DNA from 2 places in the Luteibacter sp. 3190 genome. Region 1 is predicted to be linked to the other one. Evidence: predicted binding sites of a transcription regulator. Region 1 holds the regulator's gene; the other holds the start of a gene.
What was found. The regulator HrcA, encoded in region 1, represses chaperone genes, less so after heat shock. The targets are predictions, from matches to a motif close to TTNGCACTCNNNNNNNNNGAGTGCNAA.

Region 1 (6,968 bases):
GCGGCCTCAGGAGGTGACGCGCGACCAGAACTCCTTGACGCCGTCCATGAAGGTGTTCGAGCGCGGCGTGTGCTTCGCGGCTTCCTCGCCCACGAACGTCGCTTCGAGCTGCGTGAGGATGTCGCGCTGCTCCTTCGTCAGGCGAACCGGTGTCTCCACCACCACCGTGCAGATCAGGTCGCCGGTACGGCCGCCGCGAACGGATTTGACGCCGCGTCCGCGCAGGCGGAACTGCTGCCCCGTCTGCGTTTCCGGCGGCACGTTCACCGCGACCTCGCCTTCCAGCGTCGGTACCTGCAGCTCCGTGCCGAGCGCGGCCTGGGCGAAGCGGATGGGCATTTCGCAGTAGAGGTCGGACCCGTCGCGCTGGAAGATCGCATGCTCGCGCACGCGCACTTCGACGTAGAGGTCGCCCGCCGGCGCACCGGCCGGACCGGCTTCCCCCTGCCCCGTGAGGCGAATGCGGTCGCCGTTGTCGACGCCCGCCGGAATGCGCACGGACAGCGTGCGTTCTTCCTCGAGGCGGCCTTCGCCGTGGCACTTCTTGCAGGGCTTGTCGATCTTCTGCCCCGAACCGTGGCATGTCGGGCACGCCTGCTGGATGGAGAAGATGCCGTTCTGCATGCGCACGCGGCCATGGCCCGCGCACGTCGTGCACGTGGATACCTTGCCGTCTTCCGAACCCGTGCCGTTGCAGTGGTGGCAGTTGACCTGCGTGGGCACCTCGATCTTCTTCTCGACGCCGAACACGGCTTCCTCGAGATCGAGGTCCATCATGTAGCGCAGGTCGGCGCCGCGGCGCGCGCGCTGGCGTCCGCCGCCCGCGCCGCCGAAGATGTCGCCGAAAATGTCACCGAAGATGTCGCCGACGTCGCCGAATCCGGCGCCATTGCCGCGACCGCCAAAACCGCCGTTCTCGAAGGCGGCATGGCCATACTGGTCGTACGCCGCGCGCTTCTGCGCATCGGACAGCACGTCGTAGGCCTCTTTGGCTTCCTTGAATTTGTCGATCGCTTCCGGATCGTCCGGATTGCGGTCGGGGTGGTACTTCATCGCGACGCGACGAAAGGTCTTCTTGAGGTCGCCCTCCGTCACGGTGCGTTCGACACCGAGGACTTCGTAGTAGTCGCGCTTGCTCATCGCGGGTGTGCTTTCCCTGGACGGACGAACGCGCCGACTGGAAACCCCTCGGCGCGATCGGTCCGGTCAACTGTTGGCCACGCGCCGCGGGCATCCACCCGCGGCGCTTCGTTGCTGATCGGACGACTTACTTGTGGTCGTCCTTGACCTCGGTGAACTCGGCATCGACCACGTCGTCCGGCTGGGCCGAACCGCCGCCCGGCGCCGACTGCTGCGCGGTGTCCTGCGCGCCGCCCGACTGGGCCGCCGCCGCGAGCGACTGGGCCGCCTGCTCGAGGTTCGCAATCTTCGACTCGATGGCGTCCTTGTCCTCGCCCGTCAGCGCCTTCTCCAGGTCGGAAACGGCGCCGTCGATGGTGGCGAGCTGATCGGCCGGGATCTTCCCGCCGTGCTCCTTCAGCTGGCTACGCGTGGCGTGGACGAGCTGGTCGCCACGGTTGCGCACCTGCACGAGGTCGTGGAACTTCTTGTCTTCCTCGCGATTCGCCTCGGCGTCCGCGACCATGCGCTGGATCTCGTCTTCCGAGAGGCCCGAACCGGCCTTGATCTCGATCTTCTGTTCCTTGCCGGTGTCCTTGTCCTTCGCCGACACGTGCAGGATGCCGTTGGCGTCGATGTCGAAGGTCACTTCGATCTGCGGCGTGCCGCGCGGCGCCGGGCGGATGCCCTGCAGGTCGAACTTGCCGAGCGACTTGTTGGCGTTGGCGCGCTCGCGCTCGCCCTGCAGCACGTGCACGGTGACCGCGGTCTGGTTGTCATCGGCCGTGGAGAAGACCTGCGAGGCCTTGGTCGGCACCGTGGTGTTCTTCTCGATGAGCTTGGTCATCACGCCGCCCATCGTCTCGATACCGAGCGACAGCGGGGTCACGTCGAGGAGCAGGACGTCCTTGACCGAACCGCCCAGCACGCCACCCTGGATCGCGGCGCCGACGGCGACGGCTTCATCCGGGTTGACGTCCTTGCGCGCTTCCTTGCCGAAGAAGTCCTTCACGGCTTCCTGCACCTTCGGCATGCGGGTCTGGCCACCGACGAGGATCACCTCGTTGATGTCCGACACGCGCAGGCCGGCGTCGTTCAGCGCGGTGCGGCAGGGTTCGATCGTGCCCTTGACGAGGTCTTCCACCAGCGACTCGAGCTTGGCGCGGGTCAGCTTGATGTTGAGGTGCTTCGGACCCGAGGCATCGGCCGTCACGTACGGCAGGTTGACGTCCGTCTGGTGCGCCGACGACAGCTCGATCTTCGCGCGCTCGGCGGCGTCCTTCAGACGCTGCAGCGCGAGCTGGTCCTGGCGCAGGTCGATGCCCTGCTCCTTCTTGAACTCTTCGACGAGGTAGTCGATGACGCGGTTGTCGAAGTCTTCGCCACCCAGGAAGGTGTTGCCGTTGGTCGAGAGCACTTCGAACTGCTTCTCGCCGTCGACGTTGGCGATCTCGATGATCGAGACGTCGAACGTGCCGCCGCCGAGGTCGTACACCGCGATCTTGCGATCGCCCGTGGCCGTCTTGTCGAGACCGTAGGCCAGCGCGGCCGCCGTCGGCTCGTTGATGATGCGCTTGACGTCGAGACCGGCGATCTTGCCGGCGTCCTTGGTCGCCTGGCGCTGGCTGTCGTTGAAGTATGCCGGGACGGTGATGACCGCCTCGGTGACGGCCTCACCGAGGAAATCCTCGGCCGTCTTCTTCATCTTCATCAGCACCTTCGAGGAGATCTCCTGCGGCGCCATCTTCTTGCCGTCGGCCGTCTGCACCCACGCGTCGCCGTTCTCATGCGCGACGATGGCGTACGGGACGAGCTTGATGTCCTTCTGCACTTCCGCGTCGGTGAACTTGCGGCCGATGAGGCGCTTCACCGCGTAGAAGGTGTTCTTCGGATTGGTGACGCTCTGGCGCTTGGCCGGCGCACCGACCAGGACCTCGTTGTCCTTGGTGAACGCGACGATGGACGGCGTGGTGCGATCGCCTTCCGCGTTTTCGATGACGCGCGCGGTCGTACCTTCCATCACTGCGACGCAGGAGTTGGTCGTACCGAGGTCGATGCCGATGATCTTGGCCATTGAAGTTACTCCGTATTCCTAAGCGGCCCCCGCGGCCGCGACTGTTTGTGAAGTGGGGCCCGGCCCCATCGATTCAATACCTTGTGAGACTCCCCGGCGGCGCGGAACACGCGACGCGCGGGGCTTCGTTCAGTTGTCGCGCACCACGGCGACGAGCGCCGGACGCAGCAGACGATCGTTGAGCACGAACCCCTTCTGGACGACGGCCACCACGGTGCCCGGCGCGTGCTCGTTCGACTCGACCGAGCTGATCGCCTGGTGGTGTTCCGGGTTGAACGGCTGGTGCAGCGGATCGACCACGCTCAGGCCGTTGCCCTGGGTGACCTTCTCCAGCTGCTTGAGCGTCAGCTCCAGGCCTTCGCGCAGCGTCTTCGCATCGGCCGACTCGTTGGTCAGGCCGAGCGCGATGCCGTCGTAAACCGGCAGCAGCTCGCCGAGCAGCTTCTCGTTGGCGAAGCGACGGGCCTGGTCGAGGTCGCGCTGGAGGCGACGGCGCTGGTTCTCGATCTCCGCCCGCTCGCGCAGCACGGTCTCGCGCGCGCTGGCGAGCTCGGACTCGAGGGCGCCAAGCTTCGCGGTGAGCGCGTCGAGATCGGCATTCATGCCTTCGGCCGCGCCGCCGTCCTGCGCCGTATCCGGCACGTGGGGATCGTTGTTCTGCATGCTTACTCCAAATGTCAGCTTACCGGCCCGCTCCATGGAGCGGCCGAACATTCGCGGGAAATTACTAAACCCGCCTCCCGAGGCGGTTTATGAGGTCGCCGCGGCGCGATTCAAGGCGTCGCTGAGCAATCCCGCCGTGGCCTGGACCACCGGAATCACCCGCTCATATGCCATACGCGTCGGTCCAATAACTCCGATCGCGCCGAGCATGCGGCCGTTCGTGCCGTAGGTGGCGGTGACGATGCTGCATCCGTCGAGGGCGGAGAAACCGGACTCCTCGCCGATGAACAGGCGCACGCCGGGCGCCTTGACGCACATTTCCATCAGCTGGAGCAGGTCGCGCTTCTGCTGGAAGGCGTCGAAGAGGTCGCGGAGCCGGTCGATGTCGGCCAGCTCGGAATAGCCCATCAGGTTCGTCTGCCCGCTGACGAGGACGTCGTCGGCGTCATCGCTCGCGAACGAGGCGGTGGCCAGTTCGACGGCGGCCGCCAGCATGCGGTTCAGCTCGCCACCCGCCTCGCGCAGTTCGGAGGCCAGGTGGGCGCGGATGTCCGCCAGGCGGAAGCCGGCGAACTGCGCATTGAGGTAGTTGGCCGCCTGCTCGAGCTCGCTGGCGTCGATCGGCCGGGCGAGCTGAACTACGCGGTTCTGGACCTGGTTGTCGGAGAACACCAGGATCACCAGCACGCGGGCGTCGGGCAACGAGACGAAATCGATGTGGCGCAGCGGGAAGTCGCCCTGGCGCGGCACGGTGACCACGCCGGCGAAGTGGGTCATCGCCGAAAGCAGGTTGGAGACGTTGCCGAGCAGGTCGCGCGTGGTCGTCTGGTGCGGCGGCAGCCCGCCCTGCAGACGGGCCATCTCGTCGCGCGGCAGCGGTTTCAGTTCCAGCAGGCTGTCGACGAAGAGACGGAGGCCGCGCGGCGTCGGGATGCGGCCTGCCGACGTATGCGGCGACGCGACCAGCCCGGCGTCCTCGAGGTCGGCCATGATGTTGCGGATGGTCGCCGGGCTGACTTCCAGGCCGGAGGACCGCGCCAGCGTGCGCGAGCCGACGGGTTCGCCGTCGGACAGGTATTGGGAGATCAGGGTCCGCAGCAGCCGGCGCGCGCGAGCATCGATGTCGTGACCGGAGAACGGATTCATGCGCCTGGGCGGGTGGTGGAGGGATCGGATCAGCGCGCTATCAATAAGGTCTGGGGCTCCGGCTTGCAAGTCTCGGCTTCTGCGACGCCGCTGCCGCTACAATCGGCGCGATTCCATCCGCCACCACCGGTGCCCATGCTCACCTCGCTCTACGTCCGCCAGTTCGCCGTCGTCGAAGAAGCCGAGGTGGCCTTCGGCCCGGGCCTCACCGTGGTCAGCGGCGAGACCGGCGCCGGCAAGTCGCTGCTGGTGGACGCCCTGATGCTGCTCGCGGGCGCGCGCGCCGACAGCGGCATGGTCCGCTCGGGCTCCGACCGCGCCGAGCTGGCCGCCGAATTCGACCTCGCCGGCCTGCCCGAAGCGCTCGACTGGCTGCGCCAGGAAGAACTGGACGACGGCGAGACCTGCCAGCTGCGCCGCGTGATCCGCACCGAAGGCAGCTCGCGCGGCTGGATCAACGGGCGCCCGGCCAGCCTCGCGCAGATGTCGGCGCTGGCGGCGCTGATCGTCGAGATCCACGGCCAGCACGAACACCAGGCGCTGCTCTCGCGCCAGCACCAGATGGCGCTGCTCGACGCCTACGCGGGTAACGAGGCTCTGCTCGCCGACGTGCGCGAGACCGCGCGCGCCTGGCGCGAGGCCGTGTCGCGCATCCGCGCGCTCTCGGGTGGCGACGATCGCGAGCACCAGATCGACCTGCTCAGCCACGAACTCGAGGAACTGGACCGCTGGGCGCTCGCGCCCGCCGCACTGGAAGACCTCGAGACGCAGCATCGCCGCCTCGCCAACGCGGGCCGCCTGGCCGAGGGCGCGAACGGCGTGGTCGAGATGCTCGACGGCGAAAGCGAGTTCGCCATCGGCCGCGCCCTGCTCCGCGCCCACGCCGAGCTCTCGCGGCTGGCCGAGCTCGACGCCACGCTCGCCCCGACGCTGGAACTGCTCGACAGCGCGCAGATCCAGGTCGGCGAAGCGGTCGACGGCCTCAGCCGCTACGCGCAGGACGTCGAACTCGACCCCGAGCGCCTCGCCGAGGTCGACACCCACCTCACCCATCTGCACGATCTCTCGCGCCGCTACCGGCTGCCGATCGAGGAACTGACGGCGAAGGCCGAGGAACTGCGCGGGCGCCTGGCCGAGCTCGAAGGCGCGGGCGACGCGCTCGAACGCCTCGGGCGCGAGCGCGACCGCCTGCGCACGGCGTGGGACGCCGCCGCCACCGCCCTGTCCACCGCCCGCCGCGACGCCGCCTCGCGCCTCGGCACGGCCGTCGCCGCGCTGATGGGCGAACTCGGCATGGCCGGCGGCCGCCTGGAGGTCTCGCTGGAACCGGCCGAAGCCGACGATCCGGATCCGCAAGGCCGCGAGCGTTGCGAGCTTCTCGTCAGCGCCAACCCCGGCCAGCCTCCGCGTCCGCTGCGCAAGGTGGCTTCGGGCGGCGAACTCGCCCGCATCAGCCTCGCGATCGAAGTCGCCACGCTGGGCAACGACAACATCGGCTGCATGATCTTCGACGAGGTCGACACCGGCATCGGCGGCGCCGTGGCCGAAGTGGTCGGCCAGAAACTACGGGCGCTCGGCGAGCGCGTGCAGGTGCTGTGCGTCACGCACCTGCCACAGGTCGCCGCGCAGGGTCATTCGCACCTGAAGGTCGCCAAGGAAAGCGACGGCGAAGCCACCCGCACCCGCATCCATTCGCTGGACGCCGCCGGCCGCCGCGACGAACTCAGCCGCATGCTCGGCGGCGTGGAAATCACGAAGGAAACCCGCGCGCACGCGAAGAAGATGCTGGACAAGGCGCAAGGCTGAAGCCCCTCCCTTGTGGGAGCGGCCTCGGCCGCGCCAGCTTTTCGCGGAGCGCTTCAGGGCCTGTTCCGTTCGGCGAAGAGCGGTCGCGGCCAGGTCCGCTCCCACATGGTGGTCAGGCGCGGATCAGGCCGCGCTCCTGCGCCATCCGGTACAGATCCAG
Region 2 (6,968 bases), on a different contig from region 1:
CCGATGCGCGACTGGATGCGCTCGGCTTCGCCGGCACCGTCGATGATCGTGGTGTTTTCCTTGGTGATCACGACGCGCTTGGCGCGGCCCAGATCGTTGATCGTGGCCTTGTCGAGCTGCAGGCCCACTTCCTCGGAGATGACCACGCCGTTGGTGAGGATGGCGATGTCTTCCAGGATGGCCTTGCGACGATCGCCGAAGCCCGGCGCCTTGACGGCGGCGACCTTGACGATGCCACGGATCGTGTTGACGACGAGGGTCGCCAGGGCTTCGCCCTCGACTTCCTCGGCGACGATCAGCAGCGGCTTGGCGGCCTTGGCGACGGCCTCGAGCACCGGCAGGAGCTCACGGACGTTCGAGATCTTCTTGTCGTGGATGAGGATGAACGGGTCGTCCAGCTCGACCTGCTGCGACTGCTGGTTGTTGATGAAGTACGGCGAGAGGTAGCCGCGGTCGAACTGCATGCCTTCGACGACGTCGAGTTCGTTCTCGAGGCCCGAGCCTTCCTCGACCGTGATCACGCCTTCCTTGCCGACCTTGCCCATCGCGGTCGCGATGATGTCGCCGATGTTCGAATCGGAGTTGGCGGAGATCGTACCGACCTGCGCGATGGCCTTGTCGTCGGCCGTCGGCTTGGACAGGCTCTTCAGCTCGGCGACGGCGGCCGTGACGGCCTGGTCGATACCGCGCTTGAGGTCCATCGGGTTGATGCCGGCGGCGACGGCCTTGAGGCCTTCCTGGATGAACGCCTGGGCGAGGACGGTGGCCGTCGTGGTGCCGTCACCGGCCACGTCGGAGGTCTTCGAGGCGGCTTCCTTCACGATCTGGGCGCCGATGTTCTCGTACTTGTCGGCGAGTTCGATTTCCTTCGCGACCGAGACGCCGTCCTTGGTGACGGTCGGGGCGCCGAAGCTCTTCTCGAGCACGACGTTGCGGCCCTTCGGGCCGAGGGTGACCTTGACGGCATTGGCGAGGGTGTTGACACCCTTCAGCATGCGAGCGCGGACGTCTTCGCCGAAGCGGACTTCTTTAGCAGCCATAAAAATTCTTGCCTCGAAAATTCTTGAATAAGGATGAAAGGGCTATGGAGTCTTGCGACTCGCCATCCGAAGACGCTGAGGAATCAGCCTTCGAGAATCGCCACGATGTCGTCTTCCTTCAGGAAGACCAGCTCTTCGCCGTCGACCTTGATCTCCTGGCCGGCGTACTTGCCGAACAGGACCACGTCGCCTTCCTTCACACCCATCGGGCGCAGCTGGCCGCTGGCGAGCAGCAGACCGGTGCCGGCGGCGATGACCTTGCCGCGGGTCGGCTTCTCGGTCGCGCTGTCGGGGATGACGATGCCACCGGCCGAGACGCGCTCTTCTTCGAGACGCTTGACGATGACGCGATCGTGCAACGGGCGCAGTTTGCTCATGACTTCTCCAAGCATGTGTTTGACGGATAAGGAAATTCGTCCACCCTGTTAGCACTTGGCCAGGGTGAGTGCCAGAATTTTAGCCAGAAGCCGCCCTGGATCGGAAGGGCCTCGGGATGCGCGAGAGATGGCGCCTTGGGCCAACCGTTCAAGGTCCCGGGTTCAAAAAAGGTGCGACAGGTGTCCACAATGCGACGCATGTCCGAACCCGTCGCCATCCTCATCGCCTGCCCGCCCGGCGAACCCGCCGCCACCCTCGCCCGTGGCCTGGTCGAAGCCGGCCTCGCCGCCTGCGTGAACCACCTGCCCGGCGTGCGGTCCACCTACCGCTGGAAGGGCGAGATCGTCACCGAGTCCGAAGACCTGCTGCTGGTGAAGACGCTGCGCGAGGCGTTCCCGGCCGTCGAGGCCTGGGTCGTGGCGAACCATCCGTACGACGTGCCCGAGATCGTCGCGCTGCCGTTCGTGGAGGGCCACGCGCCTTACATGGCCTGGCTCGAAGCCAGCGTCGATGCAAGCTAATCAGGGTAGCGCCGGTCATAATGTCCGACGCCCATCGCGGTTCGTCACCGCACCGATCCACGGAGTCGCCATGACGTCGTTTGCCCGCTTCGCGCGGAACCTGATCGCCGGCCTCGGCCTGCTTGCCGCCCTGCCCGCGTTCGCGCAGGGCGAAGACGACCTGCTCCCCGTCACCCAGGCGTTCCGGCTGACGTCCGACGCGAGCCAGCCCGGCACCGTGAAGCTGCACTGGACGATCGCGCCCGACTATTACCTCTATCGCGGACGTATCAAGATCGTGGCGGCGGAACCCGCGGCCGTGAAGCTCGGCGAGCCGACCCTGCCCGACGGCCTGAAGAAACACGACGAGTACCTTGGCGACGTCGAGATCTACCACGGCGACATCGCCGCCACGGTGCCTTACACGCTCGTCGACGCCGCGACGAAGACCCTCGCGCTCGACGTCCAGTACCAGGGCTGCCACGAGGTCGAGCCGAAGATCTGCTATCCGCCGCACACCGAGCACCTGAAGCTCGCGATCGGCGGCCCGTCGACGATTCCCGCCGACACGCCCGTGGCGCCGGCCGCCAGCGCGGCCTCGCTGCTCGGCCCGCCCAAGGCCGTTCCCGGCACCGACGCCGAGCCGCTGCCGGCCGATCAGGCCTTCCGGTTCGAGGCGCTCGTGAAGGATCACGCCAGCCTCCTGCTGCGCTGGACGATGCCGAAGGACTACTACCTCTATCGCGACAAGACGGAGATCAAGGTGACCTCGCCGGCCGGCGTCGCCGCGGGCGAGCCCGACTGGCCGAGCGGCACGGCGCATCACGACGAACACTTCGGCGACACCATCGTCTACTACGACCAGGTGGAACTCCCGGTTCCGCTCACGGGCGCCGGCAACGCGAAGGACGTCGTGCTCGACGTCGCCTACCAGGGCTGCCTGGAGAACGGCGTCTGCTATCCCGTCATGAAGCGCCAGGTGAAGGTCGACCTGGCGGCGGGGACCGCGACGATCGGCGGCGGCAAGACCGACGATCAGGCGACCACGCCGGCCGAGGTCGCTCCGACGCCGCCGCCTCCCGGCCTCACGCCGGGCGGCGACGCTCCGGTCGGCATCCTCGCGGCCATCGGCCTCGCGCTGCTGGGCGGTCTCGTCCTCAACCTCATGCCCTGCGTGCTGCCGGTGCTCTCGCTCAAGGCGATCACGGTGCTCGAAAGCGGCGAGAGCCCCGCCGCCGCGCGCCGGCACGCGCTCTGGTACACGGCGGGCGTGCTCGTCGCGTTCGCCGCGCTCGGCCTGGTCATCGTGGGCATTCGCGCGGCCGGGCACGGCCTGCAGTGGGGCGCCCAGTTCCAGCAGCCCCTGGCCATCGGCCTGCTCGTCTACGTGATGCTGGCGGTCGGCCTGTCGATGTCCGGGGTGTTCGAGATCGGCGGCTCGCTCGGCAACCTCGGCGGTGGCCTGGCCTCGCGCTCGGGCCCGTCGGGGGACTTCTTCACCGGCGTGCTCGCGGTCGTGGTGGCGAGCCCCTGCACCGCGCCGTTCATGGGTTCCGCGATCGCATTCGCGTTCGCGGCCTCGTTACCCGTGGCCTTCCTGATCTTCCTGGCGCTCGGCCTGGGCCTGGCGCTGCCGTTTCTCCTGATGGGCTTCGTCCCCGCCGTCGCCCGCCTGCTCCCACGTCCGGGTCGCTGGATGGAGACCCTCAAGCAGGCGCTCGCCTTCCCGATGTACCTGACGGCCGTCTGGCTGCTCTGGGTGCTGACGAAGCAGCGCGGCGCGGATGCCGCCGCCCTCGTGCTCGGTGGCGGCGTGCTGCTGGCCATGGCCCTGTGGTGGTACGGCCGCAGCCGCGGCGGTCGCCCGCTCGCCTGGGTGTTCACCGGCGTGCTGGCGATCGGCGCCGCCGCCGCGCTGTGGACCGTGCACGGGCTACCTGCGGCCTCGGGCGCGACGGTCACGGCGCAGGACGGCTCCGTGCCGTATTCCCCCGCGAAGCTCGCCGAGCTGCGCGCCGCGGGCACCCCGGTGCTCGTCGACATGACGGCCGACTGGTGCATCACCTGCAAGGCCAACGAGAAGGCGGTGCTCGACACGGACGCCTTCAAGGCGCTGCTCAAGCGCACCGGCACGGTCTACATGAAGGGTGACTGGACCGACGTCAACGCGACCATCGCGGCGTTCCTGGAGCAGTACCACTCGGTCGGCGTGCCGCTGTACGTCGTGTATCCGAAGAACGGTGGCGACGGCCGCAAGCTGTCGACGGTGCTGACCTACGACGGCGTCGAGAAGGCGCTAGAGGCCGCCGCCCATCCATGACGCGGCGACCGACCGCCTGGATCGTCCTGCTCGCCATCGCGGCGGCGGCGACCGGCCTCTACCTCGAGCACCGGCGCGCGCATCCGCCGCCGCCCGCCGGCGTCACGGTCGCGGACGTCGGCGACCTGCCGCCGGACGCGACGTTCGTCAGCGTCGAGGGCAAGCCGCGCCTGCTCTCGGACTGGCGGGGCAAGCGCGTGCTGATCAACTTCTGGGCCACGTGGTGCGCGCCGTGCCGCCGCGAAATGCCGCTGCTGAGCGAGAACGCGGGACGCTACCGCGAACGCAACGTGGCGATCCTCGGCGTGGCCGAGGACTCCGCGAACGCGGTGCGTTCGTACCTCGCCGAACGTCCGGTCGACTACCCGATCGTGCTGGCGGACAACGACGCACCCGGCGGCTCGCTCTCCTTCGGCAACATGCGCCGCGTGTTGCCCTATAGCGTCCTGATCGGCGAGGACGGGCGTATCCTGCGGCGCAAGCTCGGCACCTTTAGCCAGGCGGAACTCGACGACTGGCTCGGACGATGAACGACGCACCCATGCAAACGCCCCCACCCTCCCAAGACGAGGCCATCGACGCCACCCGCACGTGGCTGGAACGCGCCGTCATCGGCCTCAACCTCTGCCCGTTCGCCAAGGCCGTGCAGCGCAAGGGACAGGTCCGCTATGTCGTCAGCGAGGCGACGCAGCCGCTGCAGCTGCACGAGGACCTCGTGCGGGAACTGGAACTCCTGCGCGACACCGATCCGGAAACCACGGACACCACGCTGCTGATCCACCCCTACGTCCTCGGCGATTTCCTCGACTTCAACGAGTTCCTCGAGGTGGCGGACGACACCGTCGCCGACCTCGACCTCGAAGGCGAGATCCAGGTCGCCAGCTTCCACCCCGACTTCCAGTTCGAGGGGACGGCGGCGGACGACATCACCAATTACACGAACCGCTCGCCCTTCCCGACCCTGCATCTCCTGCGCGAAGCCAGTATCGACCGAGCGGTGGCCGCCTTCCCTGACGCCTCGGCGATCTTCGAGACGAACATGCAGACGCTCGACAAGCTGGGGCACGAGGGGTGGAAGCGGCTGTTCGTACACGACAGCGACGACACGAGCGGCTTGTAGGAGCGCACCTGGGCGCGATGGGTGCTTGCGGCGAGCACCCCATCGCGCCCAGGTGCGCTCCTACAAGCGCTATCCCGCCGCATGGCGGCTCCTGCAAGACCATACGGCGGCGTGTGGAAAGTCGCGATCTCCAGCGAACTGCGCCGAACTCCACCGAACTGGACAACGCCGGGCGACAGGCGCACACTTCGCGGCGTTCCGGTGCTCCGGACCCTACGGTACAGGTGAACAGTGGCCAGGATCCTTGTCCTGCACGGACCCAACCTCAATCTGCTTGGCGTGCGCGAGCCCGCGGTCTACGGCAGCGAAACCCTCGCCGACATCAATGCGTCGCTGCTCACCCGCGCCCAGAGGGCGGGACACGACCTCGGCTATTACCAGTCGAACGCCGAAGCCGACCTCATCGGCCGCATCCATCAGGCGCGCGACGAGGGCACCGCCTGGATCCTGATCAACCCGGCCGCCTTCACGCATACGTCGGTGGCCCTGCGCGACGCGCTGGCGGGCGTGGCGATCCCGTTCATCGAGATCCACCTGTCCAACCCGCATGCGCGCGAGCCGTTCCGCCACCACTCGTACCTGTCGGACATCGCGGCGGGCGTGATCTGCGGTTTCGGCGGCGACAGCTACCGGCTGGCGCTCGAAGCCGCGCTGTTGCGCCTGGCCGTTCCGGCCGCCTGATTCCCTTTCGCGGGTGCGCCGCGCGCGCCCGCCCCACCACCAAGAAGGTTTGTCCCATGGACCTGCGCAAGATCAAGAAGCTCATCGACCTGCTCGAGGAATCGAACCTCGCCGAGCTGGAAATCAAGGAAGGCGAAGAGGTGGTCCGCCTGTCCCGCGTGCCGAAGGGCGCCGTCACGGTCGCCGCGCCGCAGGTGATGGCCGCGCCCGCCGCCGCCCCCGTGGCCGCGGCGCCGGTCGCCGCCGCGCCGGCCGCTCCGGCCGCGGACGCCGGCCTCCCGGCCGGCCACGTGGTCAAGGCGCCGATGGTCGGCACGTTCTACGCCGCCTCGACCCCTGGTGCCCCGGCGTTCGCCGCGGTCGGCCAGCAGGTCAAGGCCGGCGAGACGCTGGGCATCATCGAAGCGATGAAGATGTTCAACCAGATCGAGGCCGACGTGTCCGGTACCGTCGTCGCCGTGCTGGTCGAGAACGGCCAGCCGGTGGAATTCGACGAACCGATGTTCGTCATCGCCTGAGGCCCGACCCATGCTTGAGAAGGTCGTCATTGCCAATCGCGGCGAGATCGCGCTGCGGGTGCTGCGCGCGTGCCACGCGCTCGGCATCAAGACGGTCGCGGTGCACTCCACCGTCGATCGCAACCTGAAGCACGTCGGCCTCGCCGACGAATCCGTCTGCATCGGTCCGGGTCCGTCGGCCGAGAGCTACCTCAACATTCCGGCGATCATCGCCGCGGCGGAAATCACCGACGCGGGCGCGATCCATCCGGGGTACGGCTTCCTTTCAGAGAACGCGAACTTCGCCGAGCAGGTCGAGAAGTCCGGCTTCGTGTTCATCGGCCCCACCGCCGACGTCATCCGCCTGATGGGCGACAAGGTCGAGGCCATCCGCGCGATGAAGGCGGCCGGCGTGCCCTGCGTGCCGGGTTC

Region 2: a site for HrcA is predicted at 1,466-1,492, ahead of J2X58_RS12155 (co-chaperone GroES). Genes of this name have one in related genera too.

Annotation. Positions count from the first base shown of each region.
Region 1 covers NZ_JAVDUO010000001.1:704,635-711,602, reverse strand. Annotated here, with positions in the region: gene dnaJ (molecular chaperone DnaJ) at 7-1,140, opposite strand; gene dnaK (molecular chaperone DnaK) at 1,268-3,193, opposite strand; gene grpE (nucleotide exchange factor GrpE) at 3,323-3,856, opposite strand; gene hrcA (heat-inducible transcriptional repressor HrcA) at 3,944-5,002, opposite strand; gene recN (DNA repair protein RecN) at 5,138-6,808, shown strand; gene J2X58_RS03350 (response regulator transcription factor) at 6,921-6,968, opposite strand, start outside.
Region 2 covers NZ_JAVDUO010000002.1:512,012-518,979, forward strand. Annotated here, with positions in the region: gene groL (chaperonin GroEL) at 1-1,040, opposite strand, end outside; gene J2X58_RS12155 (co-chaperone GroES) at 1,124-1,417, opposite strand; gene cutA (divalent-cation tolerance protein CutA) at 1,616-1,939, shown strand; gene J2X58_RS12165 (protein-disulfide reductase DsbD) at 2,010-4,238, shown strand; gene J2X58_RS12170 (TlpA disulfide reductase family protein) at 4,235-4,768, shown strand; gene J2X58_RS12175 (DUF1415 domain-containing protein) at 4,780-5,358, shown strand; gene aroQ (type II 3-dehydroquinate dehydratase) at 5,590-6,039, shown strand; gene accB (acetyl-CoA carboxylase biotin carboxyl carrier protein) at 6,096-6,557, shown strand; gene accC (acetyl-CoA carboxylase biotin carboxylase subunit) at 6,568-6,968, shown strand, end outside.